Linked DNA regions of Sediminitomix flava. The main gene of each other region encodes a partner of the protein of the gene in region 2 in a complex. Links are inferred from orthologs where the notes say so. Each region holds a gene or a part of one and is shown on either strand. Other genes may lie near its edges. The genes, in order: trxA and trxB.

Evidence for each region.
Region 1: the proteins of trxB (region 2) and trxA are in contact, whole or in part, in a crystal structure (PDB 1F6M), measured with the Escherichia coli proteins. The link is inferred for Sediminitomix flava from one-to-one orthologs.

Annotation. Positions count from the first base shown.
Region 1 is NZ_QGDO01000007.1:85,201-91,686, reverse strand. What follows is about bases 1,727-4,579. They hold trxA (thioredoxin), read right to left. Parts: upstream 3,389-4,579; coding sequence 3,065-3,388; downstream 1,727-3,064. Other genes in these bases: BC781_RS20895 (proline dehydrogenase family protein), read left to right, coding at 4,358-4,579; BC781_RS20900 (nitroreductase family protein), read right to left, coding at 3,587-4,180; BC781_RS20910 (DUF4293 domain-containing protein), read left to right, coding at 2,471-2,944; BC781_RS20915 (hypothetical protein), read right to left, coding at 1,812-2,309; BC781_RS20920 (hypothetical protein), read left to right, coding at 1,727-1,834. Also shown: BC781_RS20925 (prephenate dehydrogenase/arogenate dehydrogenase family protein), read right to left, coding at 1-322; more of BC781_RS20920, read left to right, coding at 461-1,726; more of BC781_RS20895, read left to right, coding at 4,580-5,545; BC781_RS20890 (hypothetical protein), read right to left, coding at 5,599-6,243. UniProt on the Escherichia coli protein: Participates in various redox reactions through the reversible oxidation of its active center dithiol to a disulfide and catalyzes dithiol-disulfide exchange reactions.
Region 2 is NZ_QGDO01000004.1:197,168-203,575, reverse strand. What follows is about bases 1,841-4,615. They hold trxB (thioredoxin-disulfide reductase), read left to right. Parts: upstream 1,841-2,638; coding sequence 2,639-3,592; downstream 3,593-4,615. Other genes in these bases: BC781_RS16355 (M23 family metallopeptidase), read left to right, coding at 3,898-4,615; folE (GTP cyclohydrolase I FolE), read left to right, coding at 1,841-2,343. In the rest of the region: BC781_RS16375 (hydrogen peroxide-inducible genes activator), read right to left, coding at 1-768; BC781_RS16370 (6-pyruvoyl trahydropterin synthase family protein), read left to right, coding at 1,227-1,637; more of folE, read left to right, coding at 1,597-1,840; more of BC781_RS16355, read left to right, coding at 4,616-5,040; BC781_RS16350 (LysR family transcriptional regulator), read right to left, coding at 5,065-5,967; BC781_RS25750 (alkene reductase), read left to right, coding at 6,127-6,408.

The DNA.
Region 1 (6,486 bases), on a different replicon or contig from region 2:
AACTCAAATCTACTTCAGGATAAGCTTGTTTAAGCTCTAAGAACTTATCAACTATAAACTTTTTTACTGAACAGATTTCAATTAAGAACTTCCCAGACAAGTGGGGATATATTTCTTCTAAGGTTGAAGTCATTGCTTGGATTGGCACAGCCAATACAACGATATCTACTGCTTCAACAAGTTCAATATTTGAATTAAACTCTGTAGTTTCATCTAAAGAAGTGAATTTAGTATCCAGACCTCTGTAGCGGAAGTGTTTCACAAACCAACTACCAAGACCTTGACTACCTCCTATTACCCCTATTTTTTTTCCTTTAAACACTATCAGATTTCTTAAAAAAGCTTCACTTTTCACTAAAGTGAAGGGAATTAATTGAATTATTTAAATAGAAATACAAATTTAGCTGAATCATTGATTTATCCATAAGCTTTTTAACTTTTAGCAAGCAAACATTTTAAAATGCGAAAAGATACTTTTTCACTAAGCAAGTCATCTCACACTAAACTCTTGACTTATAGCTTGATGCTATTGAGTTTCATTTTATATATCAGTATTTCATATTGGACAAAAAGGGAGCAGTTCAATTTACTTTGGGGACAATATTTAGTGCTATTTGCTTGTTACTTATGGTTTATAAAGAAACAATTTTCAATAAAAACGGTACTAGCTTTAGGAGTTATATCGAGAATTCTACTACTATTTAGTACTCCCAACTTATCTGATGATTTTTATCGATTTTTATGGGATGGAGAACTTTTAACTAAAGGAATTGACCCATTTCTAAAACTTCCTTCAGAATATATTCAAGACGGTTCATATATAGAACTTGGATTAGAAAAGTATCTTTTTGATAAGATGAATTCTCCAAATTACTATACGATCTACCCCCCAGTTTTACAAGCTAGCTTTTATCTTTCAGCATTGGTTAGTAAACTTGGAAGTTACGCCTATGGTATATTTTTAATGAAGCTTTTAATCCTTTGTACTGAGATTGGAAGTTTCTATTTCATTCTAAAATTATTGAAACTTTGGAAGAAGGATTTAGCCTACTTGGCGATTTATGCATTAAACCCTTTGGTAATTATTGAATTGGTCGGGAATATTCATTTTGAAGCATATATGATCTGCTTCTTACTAGCTAGCCTTTATTTTTTACAAAAGCAGAAAATGTTATTATCATCTTTCTTTATGAGTCTCGCTATAGCTTCCAAGTTACTACCTCTCATGTTTCTTCCTTTTATATTTTGTAAACTCAATTTTAGAGACTCTACCCTCTACTACATTCGTACATTTATATTCTGTATCATTTGGTTTGCTGTATTCATGGATTTTGACAGTTTGATACACATGAGAGAGAGTGTAAATCTCTATTTTCAGAAATTCGAATTCAATGCGTCAATTTATTATCTCATTAGAGAAGTAGGTTATTGGCATAAAGGATATAATATTATTGGGACAGCTGGAAGATCTTTGAGTTTGATTCCGATTACGTTTATTTTAATTACTGCAGTTATCAAAAAAGGAAATGTAGAAGTAGTGAGCTTCTTTATGTTACTTAGCCTATTAATCTACCTTTTATCAGCAACAATCATCCACCCTTGGTACATAATTCCTATGATTGCTTTAGGATTGTTTTTTGATATGAAGTTCCCAATTTACTGGTCCCTAGGAGTTATACTCAGCTACATAGCCTATCAAGACAGTTCATACGCTGAAAACTATTATTTTATTGGATTAGAATATTTAATTCTATTGATAGGAATATGGAAAGACCGTCTAAAAATCAATGAGATTTTTAGACGAAGTCATACTATTCACTTAATTCCATTTTAAGTTTATTTGGGATTGGCGTTTCAACACTTATCAATTTGATGTTTTTCTGACTTCTTTTAAAAGTCCATTTCCCATAAAGTCTACCAAATAGTCTCACAAAAAAGAAATATAACCCTGCCAAAGGAAACTTCGAATGCCTCAACATCAACAAGAAAATCTTATCTGATTCCTTTCGAGAAATTGGTACTACTGTTTTATTTCTATACACCAAATCATGAAATAAACTCGCATAATAGGTCTTAGGCTTTTCTGTTATTTCATCGGTCACACCATCTGGAGTACCGAAATAAATACCTAATAGTGAAAATTTAGGAGAACATCCATCCCATGCAAAACCTTCTTCTGATTGCTTAAATATCCATTTCCCTTCTTCGGTAATTTTCAGAAACTCATTCTCAAATTCTCTATCTAAAATATTTGTCTGAATAGAACATTCCTCTCTATGTATAAATTTATATTTATATTTATGCTTCATGATTTGAATAATTTTAGATTTTATTTAAACTAAAACGATCCAATTTGACCTATATTGTGGCGATTATTTTCCTTAATGGTTTATAATTCAAAAACGAATAGTTAAATTTGTCGGCATTCTATATTAAATAGATACGATCAAGAACAATAAAGATTTCTAACATGATTCAAAGAATTCAATCGGTATTTTTATTTTTAGTTGCCGCATGTATGTTTGGAGTACTTTTCACTGATATTTGGGTGAAAATAGAAGGAGATGATTTAGCCGTTTTGAATGCTATGAGCCTTACACACAGCAATGACGATACGGTAATTGCAACAGTAAATACAATTTATCTTGCCATTGTCGCTTGTTTAGCTTCTGCTATTGCTATGGGTAGCATGTTTAGCTTCAAGAACAGAATGAATCAGGTTAAGATCAATACGCTAAATGCACTATTCATTGCCGCTGTTATGGGAATCAATGTTTATTTGGTGTTCTTAAAAGGAATTCCAATGTTTGGTGAGGAAGTTAACCAAGGAAATTTCAAAGCTGGCTTCTTCTTACCTATTGCTGCTCTTGTATTCAACAGAATGGCAACTCGTTTTATCTGGAAAGATGAGAAACTTGTTAAATCTGTAGATAGACTTAGATAATTATTCTTTAAAATACAGAATACCAAAAGGCTTCAATCAAATTGAAGCCTTTTTATTTTTGCTAAAAAAAGGCCTCTTTGTTTCCAAAGAGGCCTTCATTCTTTAATATGTAATCTCAAATTACATTTGAGCTTGAATTCTAGCTTCTAGATCTTTTTTAGAAGTCGCTCCAACTACTTTATCTACTACTTCTCCACCTTTGAAGATTAGCATTGTAGGGATAGAACGAATACCAAATTCAGCAGCTGTATTTTGGTTTGCATCTACATCTAGCTTACCGATAACTGCTTGTCCGTCAAAATCACCTGCCAATTCTTCTACGATTGGAGCAACCATTTGACATGGTCCACACCATACAGCCCAAAAATCAACCAAAACTGGTTTTTCAGAACTCTTCACAACTTCAGAGAAGTTAGCATCGGTAATTTCAATTGCTTTTGCCATTTTTTTTAATCGCTTTTATGGTTATTAAAATGAGTTTCGTATTCAATACATGAAGACATCTTCATAATACAATACTACAATTATGATCGAAATGTTTCAAAAACACCAATCGATATTTTCTATCGTTAAATAGATTTTGCAAATATCATTAAAAGAAGGTCATTTACAAAGTGAAAAAGGCAACCTTCTTAAATCGATCTATTCAATCCAAGTCACTTTTTCTTGAATTGGTTTCCTTTTCCCTTCTAATTCAAGTCCTTCCTTAGGATAGCCCAAATAAAAAAATCCTAAAACTTTATCATCCTCCCCTAATCCGAATAACTCTTTTGCTTCTTCCATGTAGGTAATTCCACCACTACCCCAATAACCTCCTACTCCATAAGCTGTGGCCGTTAGGTAAATATTTTGAACGGCACAGGCAACAGCTTCAATTTCTTCAATTTCAGGAATCTTAGGATTATCCCCTCGTTTCATTGCAATAGCTATAACATGTGAAGCCATATTGGGTTTATGAAGTAATTTCTCAAATTTATTTTTATCAAAATCCTCTTCTGAGGTTACTTCTTTATAAATTTTAGATTGAGCCTCTCCTAATTGTTTCAAACCTTCACCAGAAAAAACAAAAAATCGCCAAGGTTCAGTATGCCCATGATTCGGAGCCCAATTCGCATTTTCTAGTATTTGATCAATGACCTCCTTCTCGATCTTTTTATCAGAAAATTGAGCTGGAAATACTGATCTTCTCGACCTGATTACGTCATTTATTACCTTATATTGATACTCTTTTACCATATCACTTCTATATTAACAAACATTCACGCGTGTAAGGTTTAACTTAAAAGCACAAGTATTGTTTCTTTTTATTTATAATTGGATATTTATATGCAGTATTTGGGCAAGTCCGCTCAAATTGCTACTAAACACAATACAACTACCTCACGTATTAATAAGAGAGAAAAATAACAAACTATGGTAAACAAAACACACGTTAATTTTGAGGATACAAAGAATGCTTTCATTCTTAAAAACGATCAAGAATTGGCTAAATCGTATGCGTTATTTGCCGCTATGGATTATCCTTCCCTTGTGAAGTTCGGTACGAGCTTTCTAAATACCGCCTTCAAAATCCATTTACCATTTGTGAAATCTATTGTGAAACACACCATATTTGAACAGTTCTGTGGTGGTGAAGATATCCAAGATTGTAAGTCAACAATCAAAAAACTATATAATCAACAAGTAGGTACTATCCTTGATTACTCTGTAGAAGGAAAAGAAGATGATTCTAGCTTTGAAGCAACAACAAATGAGATCATCAGAACAATTGAGTTATCTGCGAAAGAAAAAGCTGTACCGTTTTCTGTATTTAAAGTAACAGGTTTATTACCAATTAGTCTTTTACAAAAAGTACAAGAAGGTAAAACACTTACACCTGAAGAAAGAAATATTTGGGAAAAAGGGAATGAACGAATCCTTAGAATCTGCCAAACTGCTTACAACTTAAAAGTTCGCTTATTTATCGATGCAGAAGAAACTTGGATTCAACAACCAATTGATAATATAGCTATTGAAATGATGGAACGCTTTAACCAAGAGTCCCCTATCATTTATAACACTTATCAAATGTATGTGGCTGCTAAATATGATCAGTTGGTAAATGACCATGCCAATGCAACTAAAAATGGCTACTATTTTGGAGCCAAGCTTGTGAGAGGTGCATACATGGAAAAAGAAAGAGAAAGAGCGACAGAAATGGGTTATAAAGACCCTATTCAACCGAATAAAGAAGCTACCGATAGAGATTTTGATAGAGGATTAGAACACTTGATCTCAAATCATGAAAATGTAGCTTTATGTTGTGCAACGCACAATGAAGACAGTAGCCAATTATTAGTTAGAATGCTTCGTCAGAAGGGAATAACTCCTAACGATCCTAACTTCTTCTTTGCACAATTATTTGGAATGTCTGACCATATATCTCTTAACCTTTCAATTACAGGTTATAATGTTGCGAAATACGTTCCTTATGGACCTGTTGAAGAAACAATGCCATATTTGTTCAGAAGAGCTGAAGAAAATACTTCAATCTCAGGACAAAGTAGTAGAGAATTCTTATTGATTAAGAAGGAAATGCAACGCAGACGAAATGAAAAGTAATTTTCAGAAAAAATAAATAAGAAAGCCATTCTGTTTTAGAATGGCTTTTATTTTTATACTAAATCATATTCACGTAAAACTCTCGGGCTAGTTTTAAAAGCAATTTTTGCCATCATTTTTAGCTCATCAACCCATTCATTTAATTTTTTAAATAAAAAACGTATTCTTCTATGGGCTTTTATAACAGCCCCTTTCTTTTGAAGTGATTCATCATAAGTATCTTCAAAAGTATTTATGAGTAGTATTAACTCTTCAATTTCTTGTTGATTAATTCCTTCTGATTGAAGTAAACTAAGAATGTCCGAGTTTAAAAGCGCATTTAAATAAAAGGCTTTAACCTGCTCTAACCAAGAGACAAAAGATTCTCTTCTTTCTTCTTGTAATTTCATACTTACTACAGCCTCTTTATGGTTTGCAAGAACTACACACGCTTGCTCAAAATGAACTAAAAACCTCTCATTAATATGTTCTTGTAACTTTTTTAGAGAAACTATTAGCTCCTTGTTTAGGATTTTTTCATCAATGATTAGATAATGTACCTTTTCAGTCTCTTCTAATAAAATTTTACCTTCAATTAGTCTATCAAGGCCAAAACCATACTCATCTAAAGCCGCTTCAATATCATCATTATTAATTGAGGCTTCTATGATAGATTTCGCCTGCTGCAATTGATTATATCTTATCAGACTTTTACTCATAGCTTTTGATTTATTATGTCTAATAGGGTAATAATTCATATGCAATGAATAACTAATACACAGCCTTATGACTAAAATCGGGCAAGAGACTTTTAAATTTTCTTTAGAGATTACAAAGACTCTGAGTTTAAATACTAAAAACACAACATTTCAAGCGTATTATTTACATTTAAATAAACGCTAAATTTGTAGTTGATTTCTGCCTAAGCTTTCATAAAAATGAGCTGTAGAAATTTAGTTCTT
Region 2 (6,408 bases):
TAAATCTTCGTTCATGCCATCTGTAGCCAGTTCTGGAAGTAGTGTAAATCCTCCTTCGTTGTCTACGAGCTTCATTAGCGTTTCTAAAGAACCACTTTCGTAAGCAATTGGTAGATTATTGGATAGTTGACCTTGATATGCACAAAGGTTGATGACTTGATCTCTGAAGCAGTGACCTTTGCTCAAAAGCCATAAATCTGGTGATTTTAGGTCTTCTATGCTTAACTCTTTTTTGTCCTCAAATTTATACTCAGGATTGGTATACACTAAAATGTCTTCATAGAAAAGCGGTGTCTCAACTATGCCATCTTCGTGAAGAGGAGTTACAAGAATACCGACATCTATCTGATCTTGCTTTAGTTGACGAATAATTTCTTCGGTCTGAAGTTCTTTGATGTAAAGTCTCATTTCAGGGTATTCTCTTGTCAGAGGTCCTGCAAATCTAGGAAGCAAGTAAGGGGCTAGTGTCGGAATAATACCCACCGTCAGATCTCCACTCACAATTCCTTGATGTTGTTTTACAATTTCTTCAATACGGTTTACCTCACGAAGTGTATTGCGTGCTTGTTCTATGATTGGTTTACCTACTTCTGTTGGAATGATTGGCTGTTTTGTACGGTCGAAAAGTACAATTCCTAGATATTCCTCAAGTTTCTTGATTTGCATACTCAAGGTTGGTTGTGTCACGAAACAAGCATCTGCAGCCATAGAAAAGCTCTTATGTTGTTCAACTGCCACAATATATTCTAGCTGTGTAACTGTAATCATATCTTATAAAAGAAATAGGTTTGTCAAAAGTGACAGATAATTAACGGAAGAAACTGACTAAATATGAAGGCAATTAACAAAAGTTCTAAATAAAATCATTTATAAAAAAAATTAAAAAATAAGATGATCATTGTCTTTCGTTATTGAATTAATTCGGATTCTGAATTATTTACCTCATTTTAGTAGGCTAATCCGCTAAATAAGGAGATTAAAAATAGAGAAGCGTTCAATTTTTCTTAAACAAAAGAAGAATGGAGCGTGTTAATGCTCTAATAAATTATAATAACGCTAATTATACAGTAGAGATCTTGGTTTGAAATTGTGGGACTTTCTAATATCTACTTACCTTTGCAGCTTGCTAATACAAAAAGCATAGAGGTGAACACTGATAATAGACCGTCTCAGACATAGACAAGATGAACTGTATGCAAGCATAAAAATTGCTAGCTATTACAAATATGAGGGTTTCTGTTTTCAGAAAAGAGCACTTCAATGCAGCTCATCGACTTTATAATCCGAATTGGTCTGAAGAGAAAAATCAGGAGGTATTCGGACTTTGTAGCAATCCAAATTTCCATGGACACAACTATGAAATGGAAGTTCAGGTAACAGGTGAAATAGATCCTGATACGGGCTTTGTGATTGATATGAAATTTCTTCGAGATATCATACGTGAGCATGTAGTAGCTCGGTTCGATCATCGTAATTTGAATTTAGATACCGAAGAATTCGCCAATCTGAATCCTACAGCCGAAAATATCTGTGTAGTGATTTGGCAACTCTTACGTGCACAACTAGAATCAAAATACGATCTTAAAGTTAGACTCTATGAAACAAAACGAAACTTTGTGGAATATCCAGCAATCTGATGGACAGGACGCCGGCCAAGGTAGTACAAATAACTTGTCTGAAAAACAGATGGAAGAAATAGATCAGCTTGGAGATATGCATATTGGTACTTCTATTGAAACACCAATGCGAGCGGATGCTTTTGACCTAGATGATACTACCAAAGTAGCTAAGATTGCAGAACACTTTGAATCAATAATGAACCTTCTTGGGTTGGACCTCAACGACGACAGTTTGAAAGGTACACCTCACAGAGTCGCTAAAATGTATGTAAAGGAAATTTTTAGCGGTCTGAACCCAGAGAATCGTCCAGATATTAAGTTATTCGAAAATAAATACCAGTATAATGAAATGCTGGTAGAAAAAGACATTCACTTTTTCTCAAACTGTGAACATCATTTTGTACCAATTATGGGAAAAGCACATGTAGCTTATATCTCAAATGGTAAAGTGATTGGTCTTTCAAAAATTAATCGTCTTGTACAGTACTATGCAAAACGTCCACAGGTACAAGAAAGATTAACTGTACAAATTCTAGAAGACTTGAAGAAAACCCTAGAAACCGAAGATGTAGCAATCATTATTGATGCAAAACACCTTTGTGTATCTATGCGTGGAGTTGAAGACACCTCGTCTTCGACTGTGACTTCAGCATACTCTGGAAAATTTCAAGACGAAGCTACTCGCAATGAGTTCTTGAAATACCTATCTTTATCCTCAGATTAATTTTAATTGACTTAGGAATAAAATAAGGCAAAGCTGTGTTCCTTATTCAATAAGTAAACTAGTTCTTTATACTCTCCTTTTTATACATCAAAAATAGATGTTTGAAGGAAGGTAAAGAACTAATTTTCTTTATGTTGGATAGATCGTAGCAAAGAAATGCCCCAACATGGAAAATTTCTTATAAATTTGCCCGATACAGTGATAACAAATATTGATACTTATTCATATGAAAAGAGTAACATATTTGTTGTTCCAAGCGTTTACCTAGTAGAAAATAGCAAACATCAATAATATTATGGCAAGAGAACAAGTAAAGTGCTTGATCATCGGATCAGGCCCAGCAGGATATACAGCAGCGATCTATGCAGCAAGAGCTGAGCTTAAACCTGTACTTTACCAAGGAAACCAACCAGGTGGTCAGTTGACGATCACAAACGATGTGGAAAACTTCCCAGGTTATCCAGAAGGAATTATGGGACCACAAATGATGATGGATCTTCAGAAGCAAGCTGAAAGATTTGGCGCTGATATCCGTAGTGGTTTCGTTACTTCTGTAAACTTTGATAAAGAAGGAAACAAGCACGTAGTCACTGTAGATGAGAATACTGAGATCGAAGCAGAGTCAGTAATTATCTCAACTGGAGCTTCTGCAAAATGGTTAGGACTAGAGTCTGAGCAACGTTTGAACGGTAGTGGTGTTTCTGCTTGTGCCGTTTGTGATGGTTTCTTCTACAGAGGACAAGACGTAGTTGTAGTAGGTGGTGGTGATACTGCTGCTGAAGAAGCTAGCTACTTGTCAAAACTTTGTAATAAAGTTTATTTGGTAGTTCGTCGTGATGAGATGAGAGCTTCTAAAGTAATGCAACAAAGAGTTGAGAATGCAGCAAACATTGAAATTCTTTGGAATACAGAAACTGTAGAGGTTCTAGGAGAGAATGTAGTAGACGCTATTCGCGTGAAAAATAATGTAACAGGCGAGGAAAGAGATATTCCTGCTACAGGATTCTTCGTAGCTATTGGTCACAAGCCAAATACAGATGTATTCAAAGGTCAATTGGATATGGACGGAAATGGTTATTTGATCACTAAAGCAGATAGCACAGCAACAAATATCCCTGGTGTATTTGCAGCAGGTGATGCACAAGACCACGTGTACAGACAAGCGATTACAGCTGCTGGTACTGGTTGTATGGCAGCACTAGAAGCTGAACGTTTCTTGGCAGTAAAAGAAGTAGAAGCTGAAGCATAATTTGCTTTCACTTCCTTAAACATACATTTGTAATGAAGCCCTTTTCCAATTGGAAAAGGGCTTTTTTTTGTACTCAAAAAATAGATCGTTTCACTCTTCAAATAGATTCCAAAAATTAAGAACGATTGTCTTTAAAAACCATGTTTGTGTAAGCGAGGACAAGAATATCGCTTATTCACTCCTCATTAGAGAATGTATAAGATAGTAACCTAACTAACAATCATTCTTTTACAGCCCATCTACTTTACAGAATGTGAAAATGGGTTAATAGCTGAGAATGAAAGTACTAAGACCTGAATTAGCCTATGAAATCTTCAAAAAATCCACTACATTGCGGACTTGTTTCCGAAACAGGAGACCGAAGAAAGATATTTGCAGATAGAGACAATATAGTTATGAAGTTGAAGGTTATCCTATTAACATTATTTACTCTGGCATTAATACCATTTGACAGCAACTTTGCGCAAGATGCTCCTACCGTAAAAAAGAAGAAGCTCTCACGTAAAGAACGCAAAGCCTTACAAGCCAAACTGGAAGCAAACGAACGTTATTTGGAAGCACTGATCAGAAAAAATGATGAAGAGTTTATTCTGGTGAATGGAGAGTTCGATTGTGAAGAGTCTGAATTGCTAAGAGATTTACCTAAGCCTTATGAGCGTATCAACCTAAATGAGACAGAAGTCTGTAAAGATCAGGTTGAGATCATGCCTGGTAAAATGGTAGATGCAGAATATATGTTGGCAGAAGATTATTATTCGACTTGGAGTACAACCAACATCAATCCATACAAGACCAAAGCTAAAGAGCTTCCTGAAACCGTGAAGCTGAAGTTGTATGAAAGTGCATATGATGGCGATTGGTCATTCCCAACAGACAGTACAAGAATTACTTCTCATTATGGATTCAGACGTATGAGATTCCATCATGGAGTAGATTTAAAAGTGCAAATTGGCGATCCGATCTATTCTGTATTTGATGGCGTAGTTCGTATGGCTCGTTACAACAGAGGTGGATATGGCTACTATGTTGTCATTCGTCATAAAAATGGATTAGAGACCCTTTATGGGCATTTAAATAAGTATAGTGTGACTCCTGGGCAGGTCGTTAAAGCAGGAGATATCATTGGACAAGGAGGAAATACAGGACGTAGTTCTGGTCCTCACCTTCACTTTGAGGTACGTTATCAAGGAAATGCATTCGACCCAAATTCAATGTTTGATTTGGTTGAATACACTGAAGACCTTCCAGAGTTATTCGCATTGAATCGTGATGAGCATTACAAGAAGCTACTTAAATCTGAAGCTAATGTTTATCACAAAATTAGAAGTGGTGATAGCCTTTGGAAAATCAGTAAGAAGTATCATACTTCTGTGAATAAAATCTGTAGACTAAATGGAATGTCTAAAAACTCTGTTTTGAGAGTTGGAAAGACAATTCGAGTGAGATAATATAGGAAATGGAAACAGCTAACCTTAGTTACCTGTTTCCATTTCTTTAGTTAATATATTTTGGATCATTTCGATTTCTTTGGCGTAAATGGTCTTTTTTCTGTAGGCGAAATATAAGGTGTTTGAGATAGGTGTTTTTCCTTCCCAAATTACTTGTATTTCGCCTTTTTCAATTTCGTGTTTACACAAAAAGTCAGGGATAATCGCCAAGCCCTTTCCCATACAAAGGCATCTCACAATAGAATTGATATTGGGAACAATAAAGTTTGGACGGAAGTCGGGAGCACCACCAAAATTATTTTGCCAAAATCGGCTCGAATGTTCATTATCGCCTGCTACACCATACCATTTCTGCTCTTTCAGCCACTTAATGACCTCTTTCTGCCCTAGTTTTAAGGCTTCATCAAATTCAGCTTTTTCTACTCCTTGACTTCCCACTAGAAGTATAGTTTCTTTAGAGAATGGCTCATGAATAATCCCTTTTGTTTCTTGTAGATGAGGCGTGACAATAAGATCAACGACTCCTTTTTCAAGTTTTGAAACCAAATCTTGGTATCCTCCGAATTGTAGAATCAGATTAAAAGGAAACGTATGGAGGTATTTTTCCAAACTAAATTGAAAAGTCTCAAAGCACATACCCAAGCTAATTGTAGGTGTGTCTTTTTCGGTACTTCTTTGAAACATACTTTCCACTTCCTCCAATTTTAAAATAGGATCAATTACAGAGTTGTAAAGTAGTTTTCCTCTTTCAGTGGGCACAAGTTTTCTTGATGACCTGTCAAAAAGTTTGTAGCCCACATAACTTTCCAACGAACTCAGGTGCAAACTCACTCCAGGTTGAGAAATAAAAAGAGCTTCGGCAGCAGCCGTAAGCGTTCCTTTTTCATATATCGCTTTAAAGGTTCTGTACCATTCTAAATTGACCATATTTTCTATCTATTAGTATTCTGATACAAAGCTATGATTTGTCTTATTTTTATAATCCATAAACAACAAATATCTTTGTATTGTCAAAAAACGATAAGAACTATTTCTCTTAGAAGCTTTTGACAATCAATCAAAAAAGAACAAACAAACTTCAAAGATATGACTACTGATAAATCACCACTTTATCAAGAAACAAAATTAGGATCGCTTGAGCTTAAGAATAGAATTGTGATGCCTCCAATGACTCGTTCGAGAGCTGGAAAAGGAGATGTGGCAAGCGAAATGATGGCAGAATATTATGCACAAAGAGCTTCGGCAGGTCTTATAGTTTCAGAAGGAACGCAAATTAGCCCTCAAGGACAAGGATACGCTTGGACACCAGGAATATATAGCGATGCACAGATAGAGGGATGGAAGAAAGTGACAACTGCAGTTCATAAC